2 regions of the Franzmannia qiaohouensis genome follow, and region 1 is predicted to be linked to the other one. Evidence: riboswitches for the same ligand, from Rfam matches in the RefSeq annotation. Region 1 holds a riboswitch; the other holds the start of a gene.
What was found. Region 1 has a riboswitch for thiamine pyrophosphate ahead of QC821_RS14945 (SLC5/6 family protein). Riboswitches for the same ligand answer to the same signal wherever they lie in the genome.

Region 1 (9,436 bases):
GGGGCGGCTGATCCACAACGGCTACCGTAATTTCTTCACCCCGGAGCGCCGCGACATCCTGGCGGGGTTTCGTACCTGCGCGCTCTCGGGGGGATAGACCTGGGATGAGAGGGGATAGAGCGCACATTTTCGGTATCATGCTCTCTCCGGTTCCCCAGACGCTATTCTGAGTCGACCGTTTCATCCTCAATTGGCCACGTTCGCTTGCCACTTCGTTGAAAGGACTTCGCACCCATGTTCCAACGCCTGTTGCCTGCTCTTGCGCTTGTCACGCTCATCACGCCGTCCCTGGCCGCCGCCCAGACCCTGGTGTTCACCGCCATCCCCGACGAGGATGAGACACGCCTGCAGCAGCGCTTCCAGGCCGTCGCCGACTACTTCGCCGAGACGCTGGAGGTGGAGGTCCGCTTCATTCCGGTCACCTCCTACGCCGCCTCGGTCACCGCCTTTCGCAACAACCAGGTGCAGCTGGCCTGGTTCGGCGGCTTCACCGGCGTGCAGGCACGCCAGCTGGTGCCGGGCTCCCGCGCCATCGCCCAGGGCGTGGAGGACCCCGAGTACAAGAGCTACGTCATTGCCAATCACTCCACCGGCCTTTCACCCGATGACGGCGACACCGCCCCCGAGGGGCTGCGTGACCTGACCTTCAGCTTCGGCTCCCAGAGCTCGACCTCCGGGCGGCTGATGCCGGAGTACTTCCTGCGCGAGCACCTCGGCGCCTCGCCCGACGAGCTGTTTACCCGGGTCGGCTTCAGCGGCAACCACAGCCGCACCATCTCGGTGGTGCAGTCCGGCGCCTACCAGGCCGGCGTGGTCAGCTACAAGGCGTGGGAGAACGAGCTCGAAGCGGGCAACATCGACCTCGACCGGGTTCAGGTGATCTGGGAGACGCCGCCCTACCCCGACTACCAGTGGACGGTGCGTGGCGACGTCGATGAGCGCTTCGGCGAGGGCTTCACCGAGCGCCTCCAGCAGGCGCTGCTCGACATGGATGACCCCGACCTGCTGGCCAGCTTTCCCCGCGCAGGCTTCATCCCCGCCGTGAACGACGACTACCAGGAAATCCTCGAGGTCGCGCAGTCCCTGGGGCTGCTCGACTGATGAGCGTGCTGGCGCTGCAGGATGCCGTCGCCACCTATGGCGAGTTGCGCGTGCTCGGCCCGCTGAGCCTGACGCTGGCCCCCGGCGAACGCGTGGCGCTGGTGGGTCGCAGCGGTGCCGGCAAGTCGACGCTGCTGTCGGTGATGTATGACCGTTGGCGCGACCAGGGGGCCGCCCTGATGCCCCAGGACCTGGGGCTGGTGACGACACTCTCGGTATTCCACAACGTCTACATGGGCCGGCTCGACCGCCACCCCTGGTGGCGCAACCTGCTGACCCTGGTGCGCCCGCGGCCAGCCGACGTGACCGAGATCGACACCCTGCTCGGCCGGCTCGGCCTGGACGACAAGCGCTGGACACCCTGCGGCGAACTCTCCGGCGGGCAGAGGCAGCGCGTTGCCGCGGCTCGGGTGATCCATCAGGGCGGCGGCATGCTGCTCGCCGATGAGCCCGTCTCGGCACTCGACGGCCCCCTCTCCGAGGTGACCCTGACCGCGCTGACCGACGCCTACCCCACGGCGGTGCTGGCCATGCACGACGTGGACCTGGCGCTGCGCTACTGCACCCGGGTGATCGGCATCCAGGATGGCGCCATCGCCATCGACCAGCCCAGCCAGCGCCTCTCCGCCACCGACCTGCTGCCGCTCTACTGATGCCGTTGACCGCCACGCGTCGCGTTACCCTGGGGCTTGTCCTGCTGGCGGCGGTGTGCCTGCTGTTCGGCGACTTCGAGATCAGCACCCACGACCCCTGGCACGCGCTGGGCCGCCTGTTCATGGGGCTGATCCAGCCCGACCTCTCCCGCGTCGACTTCCTCGGCGAGGCCCTGCTGCGAACCGTGGCCTTCGCCTTCGTCGGCGTGGGGCTCGGCTCGGCGGCGGGCATGCTGCTGGCCCTGCTCTTCCGGCATGTCTGGGTGCGCACCTTCTGCGCCTTCATCCGCGCCATCCACGAACTGTTCTGGGCGCTGATCTTCCTGCAGAGCTTCGGCCTGCACCCGATCACCGGGGTGCTGGCCATCGCCATTCCCTACGCCGGCACCTTCGCCAAGGTCTATGCCGAGATCCTCGACGAGTGCGACCCGCAGCCGGAACGCAGCCTGCCACAGCGCGCCGGGCGGCTATCGGCGCTGGTCTATACCCGCATCAGCCAGGCCTGGCCGCACCTGGTCAGCTATACCGCCTACCGCCTCGAGTGCGGCCTGCGCTCCAGCGCGGTGATCGGCTTCGTCGGCATGCCGACCCTGGGGTTTCACCTGGCAGGCCCCTTCGCCCAGGGCCACTACGGCACCGTGGGCGCACTGCTGCTGCTCTTCTACGCCCTGATCGCCAGCCTGCGGCTATGGGCGCGGCCACGGCTGCTGCCCTTCTACCTGGTGGCCTCCCCCTTCCTGCTGGGTACCGGGCTGCCGATCATGTGGAGCAATGTCTCGCGCTTCTTCACCGAGGACATCGTGCCCGCCCCGCTGCGCAACGGCGAGGGCCTGGAGGGCCTCTGGCCCTGGTTCGGCGACCTCCTGCTCGGCCAGGCCCTGCCCGGCATATGGCACACCCTGCTGCTGACCCAGATCGCCCTGGTGCTCACCGGGGTGCTGGCGATGACGCTGTTCCCGCTGATCTCCCATCATTTCACGGGGCGCCACCTCACCGGCCGGGTGCGCGGCGCCCTGGGACATGGCGTACTGGTGGTGATGCGCTCCACCCCCGAGTACCTGCTGGCCTTCATCCTGCTGCAGCTGTGGGGGCCCTCGATGCTGCCGGCGGTGGTCGCCCTGGCGCTGCACAACGGCGGCATCATCGGCCACCTGGTCGGGCGCCGCAGCAACGAGATCCAGCTGCGCCAGGACGCACCGGGCGGCATCAACCGCTACGCCTACGAGGTGGCGCCGCGGGTCTACGGCCCCTTCCTGGCGCTGCTCTTCTACCGCTGGGAGATCATCATGCGCGAGACGGCGATCCTGGGGATTCTCGGCATCGCCACCCTGGGCTTCTACGTCGACAGCGCCATCCAGGAGCTGCGCTTCGACCGCGCCATGCTGCTGATCGTGATCACCGCGCTGCTCAACATCGCGGTGGACATCCTCGCCCGCCGACTGCGCGCCCACTTGCGTCTGAGCCACACCGCTCGCAGCGAGCCGTAATGGGCCTGCCGCCCCGAAGGACAAGCGCCCCCGCCGGAAGACCGGCGGGGGCGCTGTCGGATGATACCTTCCAGCAGGCGCGCGTTCACTCCGCCAGGTCGGTCACCGCACCGCGCGAGGCCGAGCTCACCGTTTTGGCATACTTGGCCAGCACGCCGCGGGTGTAGCGCGGGGCCGGCTGCTGCCAGGCACTGCGGCGCCGCGCCAGCTCCTCATCGGCGAGGTCGATCTCGATGGTATCGGCCTCGGCGTCGATGGTGATGGTGTCGCCGTCCTCGACCAGTGCCAGCGGACCGCCCTCAAAGGCCTCCGGCGAGACATGGCCGACCACGAAGCCGTGACTGCCGCCGGAGAAGCGACCGTCGGTGATCAGTGCCACCTGGCTGCCCAGGCCGCGGCCCATGATCGCCGAGGTAGGGGTAAGCATCTCGCGCATGCCGGGGCCGCCGCGGGGGCCCTCGTAGCGGATCACCACCACGTCACCGGCCACCACGGTGCCGTCGTTGATGCGCGCCTGGGCCTCCTCCTCTGAGCCGAACACCCGAGCACTGCCCGAGAAGCGCGTGCCCTCCTTGCCGGTGATCTTGGCCACCGCGCCCTGGGGCGCCAGGTTGCCGTAGAGAATCCGCAGGTGGCTCTCGGGCTTCTGCGGCGCGTCCAGCGGCGCGATGATCCGCTGATCGGCGGGATAAGGCGCCACCTCGGCGAGGTTCTCGGCCAGCGTCTTGCCGGTCACCGTCAGGCAGTCGCCGTGCAGCAGGCCGGCATCGAGCAGCATCTTCATCAGCGGCTGGATACCGCCGATCGCCACCAGCTCGCTCATCATGTAGTGGCCGCTGGGGCGCAGGTCGGCCAGCACCGGCACGCGGCGGCCCAGTTCGGTGAAGTCCTCCAGCGACAGCTCGACGCCGATGGTGCTGGCCATGGCGATCAGGTGCAGTACCGCATTGGTGGAGCCGCCCAGCGCGATTACCACCGTGATGGCGTTCTCGAAGGCCTCGCGGGTCATGATGTCGGAGGGCTTGATGTCGCGGGCCAGTAGCTCCAGCACCGCGGCACCCGCGGCCTCACAGTCGGCGCGCTTGGCCTCGGAGACGGCGTTTTGCGCCGAACTGCCCGGCAGGCTCATGCCCAGCGCCTCGATGGCCGAGGCCATGGTGTTGGCGGTGTACATGCCGCCGCAGGAGCCCGGCCCGGGGATCGCCGTCTCCTCGATCTGCTTGAGCTCGATGAGGTCCAGATCGCCCCGCGAGTGGGCGCCCATGGCCTCGAATACCGAGACGATGTCGGTGTGGCCCTCGCCGGGCATGATGGTACCGCCGTAGACGAACACGCTGGGCCGGTCGAGCCGCGCCAGCCCCATCATGCAGCCCGGCATGTTCTTGTCGCAGCCGCCGATGGCCACCAGGCCGTCGAAGCCTTCGCAGCCGGCCACGGTCTCGATGGAGTCGGCGATCACCTCCCGCGACACCAGCGAGTACTTCATGCCCTCGGTGCCGTTGGCGATGCCGTCGGAGATGGTGATGGTATTGAAGATCACCCCCTTGCCGCCGGCCGCATCGGCACCGTCGCTGGCGCGCCAGGCCAGTTCGTCGATATGGCTGTTGCACGGTGTGAGGTTGCTCCAGGTCGAGGCGATGCCCACCTGGGGCTTGGTGAAGTCGCTGTCGGTGAAGCCCACCGCGCGTAGCATGGCGCGGCTGGCCGCCTTGCCTGGGCCGTCCACCACCGAGGCGGAGTGGCGGCGGCGGGAATCCTTCGGCGTATCGCTCATGGGGCGCTCCTGACGGGTTCGATGCATCCTTTAGAGCATAGAGAGTGCCCCCCATGAGCGCATCTGGCAACCGGCCAGGCCGACGTCACTCGAATCGCGCCCAGACCGCATCGTGGAACGCGCGCTCCTTGGCCACCGTGTCGCGGAAGCACTCGGCCATGGCGGCGAAAGCGGCCGCGTCGAGCTGCGCCGCTTGTTCATCGAGGCGCTGGCGCAGCCAAGCAACGAATTCCTGAAAGGCCGGATTGTCGTGCAGATCGATCCACTCCCCCATCAAGGGGTGCAGCCCGTCGACGCGAGTCACCCGCAGCGCCCACTCGAGATAGACCCACTCGGTCACCACCAGCGCCGCCAGCAGCTCGGCGTAGCCGCCGCTCTGGCCCGTATCGCGCAGCAGCCGCTGGAAGGCCTGGGTCTCGGGCAGGTAGTCGGGGGCCTGGCCGGCCACACCGAAGGTCTCGAAGGTGCGCTGGAAGGTGCTGTTCTCGTCACTGGTCAGCATGCCCATGAACTGGCCCAGCACTACCCGGTCCGCCATGCTCGGAGCATGGCCGATGGCGTGGCCGATCAGGGCGGTAAAGGGGTCGACGAAGCCGTAGTCCTGCACCATGTAAGCGGCGAAGTCGTCTCCCGCCAGCCGCCCCTCGGCCAGGGCATCGAACAGCGGGTGGTTCACCGTGGCCGACCAGTCGGGCTCGCTGATCTCGCGCAGCCAGTCGCTGATGCGCGGGGCGCTGCGCGAGGCGGCCCAGTCGCGGTACTGCTCGAGCGTGCTCATGATGCACTCCTTGTCATGGAGGATGAGTGAGAGGGGCGCCGCCAGGCGATCAGCAGGCTAACCAGGGTCGACGCCAGCAGTGCGCCGAGGAACGGCGCCAGGGTGGGAATGCTGTCGGGGAAGCTCGCCGCCAGCAGGCCGGCGGCCAGGCTGCCGGAGGTGATCCAGCCCGGCACCACGGCACCGAGCATGCCGGCGACGCCGCCGGCCACCGCGGCCAGCGGGCTCATGCGCCGCCATAGCCCCAGCAGTACCGGCACCACGATGGCGGCGCACAGCAGGTCGGCGATCAGGAACAGGCGTAGCACCGAGTAGCCCTGCAGCGCCACCGCTACCACCGGCACCATCAGCGCCACCGTGGCCAGTCTTGCCCCACCGATCGACAGCCCCGGCTTGCCGGCATCCGCCACCACCAGCGAGGCGATGCCGTTCTGCAGGGTATCGACGCTGGAGGCCACCAGGGTCACCGCCAGCACCAGCGCCGGCAGCGCCAACCAGGCCGGCGCCTCGGCCAGCAGGGCGAAGAACGGGATCGGCGGCTCCCCCAGGGCGATGCCGCTCATCGCCGCCAGCATGCCCAGGCCGCCGATCAGCATCACCACCACCACGCAGATGCCGGCGCCCAGCCAGGCGCCCTGCCCCAGGGCACGGTCGTCGCGGGCCGACCACACCCGCTGCCAGTAGCCCTGATGGAAGAGGTTGGCGGCGGTAACTGCGATTACCAGGGTCAGTGCCACCGACAGCGAATTGCCCAGCGGCGCCGACGGCAGGGCCACACCGGCCGGCATCTCCGGCAGGCGCCACAGCGCCACGCCGCCCACCAGCAGCAATAGCACCAGCAGCAGCCAGGCCTGCCAGCGATCGGTGGCGAGGCTGGCGCGTAGCCCGCCAAGCGCGGTATAGAGCAAGGTAACCAGGGCTACGCCGATCACCACCAGCGCCGGCGGCACGTCCGAGAGCAGCGCGGCAATCGCACCGATGGCGGTGAGCTCGGCGGCCAGGAAACAGGCCATGTAGGCCACCGAGACCAGCGACACCCAGCGCCGCACACCGACCCCGTAGCACGCCTCGGCGAACTCGCCGATGCTGCGCCCGCGCGGCAGGCGGCGGCGAATCGCCGGGCCATACAGCCCCAGCACGATGAACGGCAGCGACGAGCCGATGGCGTAGCCGGCCAGCGCCAGCGGGCCGACGAAGGCGCCGATTTCCGGCGGTGCGAAGAGAATCCAGGCGCCCATGCTCGAGGCCAGGAACGATAGCCCCAGGGTCTGGGCGCCCTGGGAGTTGCGCGCGGTCACGTAGTCGTCGAGGGGGCCGTCGGCGCGACGCGCACGCAGGCCAAGGTAGGCAAAGCACAACAGCGCCGCGCCGAGCACGGCAGACGTCAGATAGGGCATGTCGCACTTCCTCCGCCGGTATTAACCGGATCAGGTTCCAGGGTCGGCGCATGGCCCTCTCAGCCCCCGCGATGGCGGCGGGACTCCCCTGGCGACAGTGAATCATTGGGTTGTGTGCCCGGCGCTAGGCCGGGACGCTCATCATCGGCCGCGCCCCCTTGGAAGTCAAAGTGCCGCCAGCCGATTCAAGTCGACGCCTCCAGCGGCCGATACTAATGTGATGGACTACCGATGCTGCCGCACCCGCTTGTGCGCCGCCGACAACAAGACCCACGCCACCGAGATCGCACCATGCCCTACACCGAAGCTAAGGAACACATCCCAGGTCGCTTGCATGCGCTTTTCGCCGAGCCCTACAGCGCCTTCGACAATCAAGCCATGGAGCGGCAACTGCATCTGGTCGTGGCGCTCAAGGTGTTGCTCGAGGCACCGCTGCGCCAGGAGCGGTTGATGCTGCGGGTAATTCACGGCTGGGAGAACGGCAGTGCCGAGCCGGCGGCACTCGCGCACAGCGAGCATCGCGTGGGGAGCATGGCAGACGTAGCGGCAGTGGCCGACCGCTACCGCCAGGCAACCGAGCAGGGTGACGAATTTCCCGGTTCGGCCGGATCACTGCTGGCCGCGCCGCTGGCAGAGGCGATCGCCGCCGCCGAACGCCAGGGGCAAAGCATCGACGACGAGACGCGCAACAACCCCGTTCACTGGCCGGCGTTCCCTCACGGCCTATCGCTGTACACCTTCTTCAAGGTCTACCATCGGCTGACCTACGGTGAGGACGACCCCTATCGCGTCAGCCGCTGTAATACGCCACAGGGCATGCGCGAGATCCACGAATTCCATCTCGAAGAGGGCGAATTCGTGGTCGCTACCCCACCGCTCGACGCCGAGGAGGGCGACACCCTGGTGATCCTCCATGAGAGCCAGCTGGCACCGGTGCTGGCGCTGATGGAGGAGTGCCTGGTCGCGGCACGCAGGTGGGGGCTGGTGGGCTAGGTGCCGCAGAAGGTGCGAAAGACCCGCGCGGAAGGCGGCGCCGGCTGGGCATAGTCGGCGTCCGCGACGCGCTCCTCGAAGGGCCTTGCCAGCACCTGCATCAGTCGCTCGAAGGGAGCGAAGTCGTCCTCGTCGATGGCCGCGGCCAGCGCCTCCTCGACGCGATGGTTGCGCGGGATATAGGCCGGATTGGCCAGCCGCATGCGCCGCGCGATCTCGCTCCCCTCGACATCTTCCTGCGCCAGGCGTCGACGCCACTCGGCAAGCCAGGCCTGAATCGGCTCGGCGCGTTCGAACAGCGCCACCAGCTCCTGCTCCTCCCCCTCGGCGGCGTCGCATAGCCGCCGAAACGCCAGGGTAAAGTCGGCACGCCCCGCCTGCAGCGCCTCGAGCAGCGCATCGACCAGTTCGCGATCGGCCTGATCGCTGCTTGCCAGCGCTTCGCCAAGCCCCAGCTTGGCACGCATGACCGCGAGCCATTCGGCCTCGTAGCGCCCCGGGTAAGCCTCGAGTATCTCGCTGGCGCGGGCGATGGCCCGCTGCTGGTCGTCATCTATCAGCGGCAGCAGGGTCTCTGCAAAACGCGCCAGGTTCCACTGCACGATCCGCGGCTGATTGGCGTAGGCGTAACGGCCGCCCTCATCGATGGAGCTGAATAGCGTGGCCGGGTCATAGCGCTCCATGAAGGCGCAGGGGCCGTAGTCGATGGTTTCGCCGGAGATGGATGTGTTATCGGTGTTCATCACCCCGTGAATGAAGCCAAGTCCCATCCACCTGGCCACCAGCGCCGCCTGGCGCGCCTGCACCGCCTCGAACAGCGCCAGATAGCGCGCCCCCGGCGGCTCGATGTCGGCAAGCTCGGGATAGTGACGCTCGATGGCGTGATCGGCGAGCTGCAGGACCGCCTCGCTGTCGCCGCGAGCAGCGAAATACTGGAAGGTGCCGATGCGCAGGTGGCTCGATGCCACACGGGTCAGCACAGCGCCGGGCTCCGGTACGCCACGGACGACCCGCTCACCGGTGGTCACCGCCGCCAGCGCCCGGGCAGTGGGCACGCCCAGCACCTGCATGGCCTCACTGATCAGGTACTCGCGCAGCACCGGTCCCAGCGGCGCGCGACCGTCGCCGCCGCGCGAGAACGGCGTACAGCCGGCCCCCTTGAGCTGGATATCGCGCAGCCGCCCGTCGCGGTCGGTGACCTCGCCGAGCAGCACCGCCCGGCCATCGCCAAGGCGCGGATTGAAGTGGCCGAA
Region 2 (9,436 bases), on a different contig from region 1:
TTCTCGAGCGCCGCTTCGAGGTCTCGCGCACACCAGTCCGCGAGGCGATCCAGCAATTGGTGGCCAGCGGGCTGCTGACGGTGTCGCCCAAGCGGGGGACCTTCGTGGCCAAGATGGGGCTCGATCAGTTGATCGAGATGTTCGAAGTCATGGCTGAGCTGGAGGGCATGTGCGGGCGTCTGGCCGCGCGGCGTATCACGACCACCGAACTCGCCTCGCTCGCCGCGACCCTGGCGCGCTGCGAGGCGGCGGCAGAGGCGGGCGATACCGACGAGTACTATTACGAGAACGAGGCCTTCCACGAGTGCATCTATGCCGCCAGCCACAATGCCTTTCTGGCCGACGAGGCGCGCCGTCTCAAGCAACGCCTGAAGCCCTATCGGCGCCTGCAGCTGCAGGTTCGCCAGCGCATGAGCAACTCCCTGGGGGAGCATCGCGAGATCGTTGCGGCGATCCAGCAGGGCAATGCCCAGAGCGCCGAGCAAACGCTTCGCGAGCATGTGCTGATCCAGGGTGAGCGCTTCAGCGATTTCGTCGCCAGCATCAGAGGGTTCGGCGTCTCGTCCTGACCATGACGCCATCGAATAGCCCAGGTTATCGACGCCCAGTGCCATAAAGCGCCTATGCTGTGAGTGGCGCTGCACGTCTGTGCCGTTGGCCCAGGCGGTTATGCAGCGTTTTCACTGCACTCACGGATTCGAGGTGTTGATCATGACCAATGGAAAGACAGACAAAGTGAAGGGTACTGCCAACAAGGCCGGTGGCAAGGTCAAGGAAGCAGCGGGCAAGGCCACCGGCAGCACCGAGACCCAGGCCAAGGGCAAGGCGCAGCAGGCCAAGGGCGACCTGCAGAAGGGCAAGGGCGAGGCCAAGGAAAAGCTCAAGAAGTAGCCTGTTCCTTACCTCGCACTCGCGTTGCCATATCGCAGGGGCCATCAGGCCCCTGCGTCGTGACTGGCGCTCGTCACACCTCCTTGTAGAGCTCGGCCCCCGCCTTCCTGAATTTATCCGCCTGCTCCTCCATGCCTTTCATCACCGCTTCCTGATCGCCATCGAGGCCGTTGTCGCGAGCGTAGTCGCGCACCTCCTGGCTGATCTTCATCGAGCAGAACTTGGGCCCGCACATGGAGCAGAAGTGCGCCACCTTGGCGGAGTCCTTGGGCAGGGTCTCGTCGTGGTACTCGCGGGCGGTATCCGGGTCCAGGCCGAGATTGAACTGGTCCTCCCAGCGGAACTCGAAGCGCGCCTTGGACAGCGCGTTGTCGCGCCGCTGAGCGGCCGGGTGACCTTTCGCGAGATCTGCAGAGTGCGCGGCGATCTTGTAGGTGATGATGCCGGTCTTGACGTCGTCCTTGTTGGGCAGGCCCAGGTGCTCCTTGGGCGTCACGTAGCAGAGCATGGCGCAGCCGAACCAGCCGATCATGGCAGCACCAATGCCGGAGGTGATGTGGTCGTAGCCCGGGGCGATGTCGGTGACCAGCGGGCCGAGCGTATAGAAGGGTGCTTCGTCGCAGTACTCCAGCTGCTTGTCCATGTTCTCCTTCACGAGATGCATGGGCACGTGGCCGGGGCCCTCGATCATCACCTGGACGTCGTGCTTCCAGGCGATATGGGTTAGTTCGCCCAGGGTCTTGAGCTCGGCCATCTGGGCTTCGTCGTTGGCGTCGGCAACCGACCCCGGGCGCAGGCCGTCACCCAGGGAGAAGGCCACGTCGTACTGCTTGCAGATCTCGCAGATCTCCTCGAAGTGGGTGTAGAGGAAGCTCTCGCGGTGATGGAACAGGCACCATTTGGCCATGATCGACCCGCCGCGGGAGACAATGCCGGTGACACGCTTGGCGGTCAGCGGCACGTAGCGCAGCAAGACGCCGGCGTGGATGGTGAAGTAGTCCACCCCCTGTTCGGCTTGCTCGATCAGGGTGTCGCGGAACACCTCCCAGGTGAGGTCCTCGGCCACGCCGTTGACCTTCTCCAGGGCTTGGTAGATGGGCACCGTGCCGATCGGCACCGGGGCGTTGCGGATGATCCACTCGCGGGTTTCGTGGATGTTCTGGCCGGTGGAGAGATCCATGATGGTATCCGAGCCCCAGCGGATGCCCCAGGTCATCTTGTCGACCTCCTCCTCGATGGAGGAGGTGACCGCCGAGTTGCCCAGGTTGCCGTTGATCTTCACCAGGAAGTTGCGGCCGATGATCATCGGCTCGGACTCAGGGTGGTTGATATTGCAGGGGATGATCGCCCGCCCGGCGGCCACTTCGGCACGCACGAATTCCGGGGTGATCTCTTCCGGCAGGCGGGCGCCGAAGCCCTGGCCCGGGTGTTGGTGGCCGAGAATGCGCTCGACTTCCGCGGTACCGAGCGCCTGCCGGCGCTGGTTCTCGCGAATGGCGATGAACTCCATCTCCGGGGTGATGATCCCCTGGCGGGCATAGTGCAGCTGGGTGACGTTTCCTACCCGGCCATCTTTTGTAGGGAGTGCGCGCCGTGGCGTGCGCTTCAGGTCGAAACGCAGCTGGGCCAGCATGGGGTCGTTGGCGCGGCGCTTGCCGTAGTCGGAGGTGGGGCCGTCGAGGAATTCGGTATCGCCGCGCTCCTCGATCCAGGCGCGACGCAGCTCCGGGAGGCCACGGCGCAGATCGACGCTGATCTCGGGGTCGGTGTAGGGGCCAGACGTATCGTAGACCAGCAGCGGCGGGTTCTCTTCGTCTTCCCCGGAGGTCTTGGTCGGTGACAGCGAGATTTCGCGGAAGGGCACGCGAATGTCGGGGCGTGAGCCTTCGATATGGACCTTGCGCGAGCCGGGCAGCGGCTGGATGGCGGCCTCGTCGACCATGGCGGTATCGGCGAGGAAGTGCTGGGTCTTGCTCATGGAGTGTTCTCCCTAGGGGCTTGCGGCTGTTGTGCGTTGTCAGGGAGGACAGCTGGGAGGACAGGGGCAGCCAGGCGGAATGCCCTGGCTGCGTGTCGCTTGATCCCTACGCTGGTCCTAGCCAGTTCAGGTTCAACGGGATCCATGCTTCGGCGCGCTGCGCTGCATGATCTCAGCCGTTTTCAACGGCACCCCGTCAAGCGTGATGGTCGGCGATACCGGAGTATCGCGGTGAAACGTGCCGCCTTGACCAAGGGCGACGCGTGATTACTGCTCGAAGGCTGGCACGAGGCGAGCCGAGCGCCGGGGACAAGGCGGAGCGAGGGTTTTTTGCCATAGATGGCAAAAGTAGCGCACATGGAAGGGTTTACAGCGCCCTCGCGAAGGCTTTTCCCCGGCAGAGCTCGGCGATAGCGTGGCCACTGGATTAGTCCGCGCCATCTAAGCCCATCTGCCAGAAGTCGATCTCAAGCCGCGTGGCGTCGCGGAAGATCCGCGTCAGCGCGTCGAAGCGGGCCGGCGTGACGTCGGCCAGGCGCGCATCGAGCCACGCCAGTTCGGCGCGCATGGCGGCCTGGAACTCCTCTCCCTCGTACATGGCGATCCAGGCGTCATAGGGGTTGGCGTCGCCGCGCAGGGTATCCGGCTGAGCATTCAGCCAGTTGGCGATCTCGCCATAGCCCACCAGGCAGGGCGCCAGGGCTACATGCAGGTCGAGCAGGTCGCCGCGATTGCCGGTGTCCAGCACGTAGCGGGTATAGGCGAGGGTGGCACGGGCTTCCGGCAGTTCGGCCAGCTGCTGCTCGCTGATGCCCCACTCCCGGCAGTAGCCGACGTGCAGCTCGAGTTCGACGTCGACGATGGCCTTCAAGCCTTCATGGGCCTGGCGCAGGTCGGCCAGCGTCGGGCTCTTGTAGGCGGCCAGGGCATAGGCACGAGCGAAATGGATCAGGAACAGGTAGTCCTGCTTGAGATAGTGACGAAAGGCGTCATCGGCGAGGCGGCCCTGGCCCAGCTGGCGAACGAAGTCGTGCTCGATATAGGCGCGCCAGTCGTCCTGGCAGGCTGCAGTGAGGTCGGTAAAACGGTAGCCCATCTTGCCTCCGGAAGCGGTATGGCAATCCGGTGCACGGGCGAAGGGGGAGGGGCCGCACGAAGGGCGTAATGCTGGTGTGCCTGGCCGCCGCTTGATTCCTACGCCGGTACGAGCCGGATCAGGTTCAACGGGACCAGTGCTTGGGTGCTGTCGAGAGCTCGACATACCCCTGCGCCATCTCAGCCGGAATTCACCGACACCCCGTCAAGCGTGGTGCCAGTCTAGCAGGCCAGTGGAAAGTTGCTAGCCTACTGATGCAGCACGAGGCGATTCCGGCGAGAGGCCTGCGAGGGGGCGCTGTGAACCCCTCCCTGGGCGCTACCTATGCCATCCATGGCATAGAACCCCCTCTCCGGCCTCTCGCCAGCGCCTATCGCTCAGCGTTGAATCACTGGCGGCGGTAAAGCCAGCGAACGTCCACGGCGAAGGAGAGGCTCAGCAACAGCAGTGCGGTGGCTGTCAGCAGGCTGGCCAGCGCGGCCGACACCCCGGGCAGCAGAGCCACCATCAGGGCGACCACCTGAACCACGCAGATCGCCTTGCGGCGCAGGCTCTCCGGCAGCGCTGCCTGCAGCCAGGGCCAGCGGTGGCCGCTGAACACGAAGGCGTAGCGCATGGCGCCGATCAGCAGCACCCAACTGCCAACCTTACCCAGCACCACCAGCGCCAGGCACAGCAGCAAAATAAGCCCAGCGTCCAGCTCCATATCGAAGCGCGCACCGAAAGCGCTGATGGATCCGGTGCGCCTGGCCACCCAGCCGTCGATACCGTCGAGCAGCAGCGCGGCGCCAGCGATCCCGGCCATGGCGGCGGTGTGCTGCTGCCATAGGGTGGGCCACCACAAGCTACCGGCGAGCAGCGCGATCAGTGTGCCGCGCAGCAGCGTCACGCGGTTGGCCCAGCCAAAGCGGCGCAGCTCACCGGTCCAGGCCGCTGCCACCAGCCCGGCGATGATCAGGTAGCTCAAGCCGCTGGTCAGCGCCAACCATCCCGGCGCAGTCAGCGCATGCTGGGTGAGCTGGGCCAACACCAGCACCACGGCGAGACCTGCGGCTAGATCGGCAAAGGGGCGCTGAACGCTGGGGGAGGAGGAAAGTATCCGGCTCATGCTTGGCTCTTATGCGCTATAGCTGGAGGAGGAGGTTTGGCATCACGCTGGTCTAGGGGCCTTTGGCTATTAGCCTAGACCAGCGCGATGCCAATGGCGAAAAATGATGCAGCTATCTATCTTGGTACATATATTGTATAGATATTGAAACCTAAGTGTCGAAAAAGCGTCTTGAGTAGACCCCACTCATCAGCGGGACCGCGATATGCCTTATACGACCAGCATGGCCTTTTGGACGCAGGCCCCCGGCCACGGGGCGCTGCGACGCCAGCCCTTGGCGGCGCCAGGCCGCGATGAGGTGCTGGTTGAAGCGCTGTACAGCGGCGTCAGCCGGGGCACCGAATCGCTGGTGTTCACCGGGCGGGTGCCGCCCAGTGAATATCAGCGCATGCGCGCGCCGTTCCAGGAAGGCGATTTTCCCGGCCCGCTGAAGTACGGCTATGCCAGCGTGGGCCGCGTGCTGGAGGGGCCCGCAGAACTGCGCGAGCGCGTAGTGTTCTGCCTCTACCCCCATCAGCAGCACTATGTGGTGCCGGCCAGCGCCGTGCATCCGCTGCCCGAGGAGGTGCCCGCCGAGCGTGGCGTGCTGGCAGCCAACCTCGAGACAGCGATCAACGGCGTGTGGGACGCCGCCCCCGGGCTCGGTGACCGGATCTGCGTGATCGGTGCCGGGGTGGTGGGGGCGCTGGTGGCCTGGCTATGCCAGGGCATTCCCGGCACTCAGGTGTGCCTGGTAGACATCGAGCCCGAGCGCGCCGGCCTGGCCCGGGCGCTGGGCGTACCCTTTGCCCTGCCCGAGGAGGCGCCCCTCGAGAACGACCTGGTGATCCATGCCAGCGGCCACCCGTCAGGACTGGAAACCGCCCTACGTGTGACCGCACGCGAGGCCACCCTGGTCGAGATGAGCTGGTATGGCGAGCAGACGGTGACGCTGCCGCTGGGCGGGGCCTTCCACGCGCAGCGCTTGACGCTTCGCTCCAGCCAGGTGGGCGGCATTGCACCGCAGCGCCAGCCGCGCTGGGACTTTAGCCGACGCATGCAGCTGGCGCTACGACTGCTGGCCGATCCGCGGCTCGATGCCCTGATCAGCGGCGAGACGCCGTTCGATACGCTTCCCGACGAGATGCCGCGCCTGGTGCAGGGCGGCGGCAGGGTGCTCTGCCACCGTATTCGCTATGCACCGACCTGATTCGATTCCCCTGAGGAGCCATGCATGTATCGCCTGACCGTTCGTGACCACTTCATGATCGCCCATAGCTTTAGCGGCGATATCTTTGGCCCCGCGCAGCGCACCCACGGGGCCACCTACGTGGTCGACGTCACGTTCCAGCGCCGCGAGCTGGATGACGATGACCTGATCGTCGACATCGGCCTGGCCAGCGAGACGCTGTCGACGCTGCTGGCTGAGTTCAATTTTCACAACCTCGACGAGCTGGAGGAGTTCCAGGGGCGTAATACCACCACCGAATTCATGGCGCGGGTCATCTTCGAGCGCCTCGCGGCGGCGATTGCCGACGGGCGCCTCGGCGAGGGCGGGCGTGGCCTGGAAGCGCTGACGGTGACGCTCCACGAATCGCATATCGCCTGGGCCAGCTACGAAGGAGAGCTGTAATGCCGCAAGCGCCCGATCTATGCCTGATCGTCGCCGGCGACCCGCGGCAGCTGACCGGTGGCTATGTCTATGATGCTCGCATCGTTGCCGCCCTCGAGGCGCGCGGCTGGCAGGTCGAGGTGGTGGGCCTGGCGGGACGCTTCCCCGACCCTGACGCGCGTGCTCGGGACGCCCTGGAGACGGCGCTTGCCGCCCAGCCCGACGATCGCCGCGTCGTCATCGATGGCCTGGCCATGGGCGGCTTGCCCGAGGTGGTTGCGGCGCACGCCACCCGCCTCGACCTCACCGCGCTGGTGCATCATCCGCTGGCCGACGAGACCGGCCTCGACGAAGCCACTCGCGTGCGGCTGTTGGACAGCGAGGCTCGAGCGCTGGCCGCGGTGGCGCGGGTGATCAGTACCAGCGGCTTCACCGCCCGCCGACTGCGCGACTTCGGGATTGCCGCCGCTAAGGTGGTGGAGCCCGGCGTCGAACCGGCGTCGCTTGCCCCCAGTGCCCTCGATCTGGAAGACAGCCGGCGTCCCCAGCGGCTGCTGTGCGTGGCCACCGTGACCCCGCGCAAGGGCCACGACTTGCTGGTCGAGGCGCTGGCCGGGCTGGATGGCACTCGCTGGACCTGCGACTGCATCGGTGGTCTCGACCGCGATCCGGCCCACGTCGAGCGGGTAGCCGCCAGCATCGCCGAGCATGGCCTGACAGAGCAGTTCCGGCTGCTCGGCGAGCGTGAGCCCCAGGCCCTGGATGCGGCCTACCGCGACGCCGACCTGTTCGTGCTGCCCTCCCACTACGAAGGCTACGGCATGGTGGTCACCGAAGCGCTGGCCCGCGGCCTGCCGGTGGTCACCACCACCGGCGGCGCGCTGCGCCATACCCTGCCCGAGGAGGCCGGGCTGGCGGTGCCGCCGGGCGACGTCGAAGCGCTACGTGACGAGCTGCGCCGCTGGCTAGACGATGCCGGACTGCGCCGTCGGCTGCGGCGTGGCGCCATCGCGGCACGCGCCCAGCAGGCAGACTGGCAGGCTGCGGGTGACGCCTTTGCCGCCGCCTTGGGAGGCCCGTCTCAATGAATGCGCCGGGCAGCCGTTTTGCCAACGACTGGCTGGCGTTGCGCGAGGCGGCCGATCATGCCGCCCGCAGCGCCGCGCTAACCGAGCGCGCCAGCGACTGGCTGGTCGGCGCCCGGGTCTCGGCGTCGGCCCCGCTGACCCTGGTCGACCTGGGCTGCGGGCGGGCCAGCAATCCTGGCTATCTGTCGTCGCGGCTACCCGGCCCCCAGCGCTGGCGGCTGGTCGACCACGACCCCGAGTTGCTCGAGGTGGCGCGCCAGCGGCTGGCCGGTGGCGAAGATGCCGCCGGCCGGCGTCCCGACATCGAGTGCCGCTGCATCGATCTGGCCGATGCCGCTGCGCTGGCAGACCAGCTCGACGGCGTCGAGCTGGTCTGCGCCTCGGCGCTGTTCGATCTCTGCTCAACGCCCTGGATCGAGTCGCTGGCTGCGGCCTGTGCGTCCCGTGGACTGCCGGCGCTGTTCACCCTCAGCGTCGACGGTGACTGGCAGTTCAGCGATGCCAGCGGGCCGCGCCAGGACGCCGAAGACGACTGGGTGCGCAGGCTGTTCAGCGACCACCAGCGCCGCGACAAGGGGCTGGGAGCGGCGTTGGGTGGAGAGGCTCCGGCGGCGCTGGCAAGCGCCTTCGAGGCGCACGGCTATCGGGTCGAGCGTGCTGCCAGCCCGTGGCAGCTGGCGCCGGGCAGCGAGGCGGCGCTGACCCTGGGCCAGGCGCTGGTGGCCGGTTGGGCCGCGGCGGCGGTCGAGCAGTGCCCGGACCAGGCGGCACGCACCGAGGCCTGGCAGCTGGCCCGCCAGCGGGATCTGGCCAACGGTCGCTGCGGGGTATGGGTCGGCCACGTCGACCTGCTGCTGACGCCCCCCGGGAGCGACACCTGATGCGCGGCCAGCGGCGGCAGGGCCTGCTGCGTCTGACGGTCAGCCTGGCGATGCTGTTGGGTGTGGCGGTGTGGCTGGAGGCCGCCGAGGTGGCCGCCGAAGTGCAGCGCCTGGCTCCCGGCTGGGTGCTGTTGGCACTACTGTTCAGCCTGCCCCAGGTGGTGGTCTCGGCGTGGCGCTGGCGCTTTACCGCAGCGCGCCTCGGGGTGGGGCTGAGCTGGCGCCGCGCGATCAACGACTACTACCTGGCCAGCTTTCTCAATCAGGTACTGCCCGGCGCGGTGATCGGTGACGCCGCCCGCGCCTGGCGCCATGCACGGGCCAGCGGCCAGCGCGCCGCAGCATGGCGTGGCGTGGTCATCGAGCGCGCCTCCGGCCAGCTGGTGCTGGCGCTTGTTACGCTGTTGATCCTGGCGCTGTCGCCGCTGTGGCATGCGGCCTTCGGTCGACTGCTGACCCGCCCGGGGGTGGGCATGGGAATTGCAGTCGCAATCGGCCTGGCTGCGCTCGGCGCGGCGCTGTGGTGGGGGCTGTGTCGAGCGAATTTCACTACGCCGGCCTGGGCCAAGGGCCTGGGGGGCGACCTGCACCGTGCGCTGTTCAGTCGCCGTGCCTGGCCGGCTCAGGTGGGCGGCTCGCTGCTGGTACTGGCGAGCTATGGCGCGATCTTCGTCTGCGCAGCGCGGGCGATTGGCGTCGAGCTGCCGGCCACCACCCTGCTGGCGCTGCTGCCGCCGGTGCTGCTGGCGATGCTGATCCCGCTGTCGGTGGCCGGCTGGGGCTTTCGCGAGGGTGCCGCGGCG

Region 2: linked by a shared signal. The riboswitch ahead of tenA (thiaminase II) and the one ahead of QC821_RS14945 (SLC5/6 family protein) in region 1 are both predicted to bind thiamine pyrophosphate.

Annotation. Positions count from the first base shown of each region.
Region 1 is NZ_JARWAM010000010.1:131,901-141,336, forward strand. Features, by position in the region: gene senA (selenoneine synthase SenA) at 1-97, shown strand, start outside; gene QC821_RS14920 (putative selenate ABC transporter substrate-binding protein) at 235-1,101, shown strand; gene QC821_RS14925 (ATP-binding cassette domain-containing protein) at 1,101-1,754, shown strand; gene QC821_RS14930 (PhnE/PtxC family ABC transporter permease) at 1,754-3,241, shown strand; gene ilvD (dihydroxy-acid dehydratase) at 3,327-5,015, opposite strand; gene QC821_RS14940 (TenA family protein) at 5,101-5,793, opposite strand; gene QC821_RS14945 (SLC5/6 family protein) at 5,790-7,190, opposite strand; TPP riboswitch at 7,180-7,290, opposite strand; gene QC821_RS14950 (hypothetical protein) at 7,482-8,183, shown strand; gene QC821_RS14955 (protein adenylyltransferase SelO) at 8,180-9,436, opposite strand, start outside.
Region 2 is NZ_JARWAM010000013.1:44,688-54,123, reverse strand. Features, by position in the region: gene QC821_RS16775 (GntR family transcriptional regulator) at 1-569, shown strand, start outside; gene QC821_RS16770 (CsbD family protein) at 712-891, shown strand; gene thiC (phosphomethylpyrimidine synthase ThiC) at 965-2,869, opposite strand; TPP riboswitch at 2,956-3,075, opposite strand; gene tenA (thiaminase II) at 3,297-3,965, opposite strand; TPP riboswitch at 4,044-4,179, opposite strand; gene QC821_RS16755 (CDP-alcohol phosphatidyltransferase family protein) at 4,354-5,073, opposite strand; gene QC821_RS16750 (zinc-dependent alcohol dehydrogenase) at 5,279-6,262, shown strand; gene QC821_RS16745 (6-pyruvoyl trahydropterin synthase family protein) at 6,287-6,685, shown strand; gene QC821_RS16740 (glycosyltransferase family 4 protein) at 6,685-7,752, shown strand; gene QC821_RS16735 (class I SAM-dependent methyltransferase) at 7,749-8,633, shown strand; partial or broken gene QC821_RS16730 (lysylphosphatidylglycerol synthase transmembrane domain-containing protein) at 8,582-9,436, shown strand, end outside.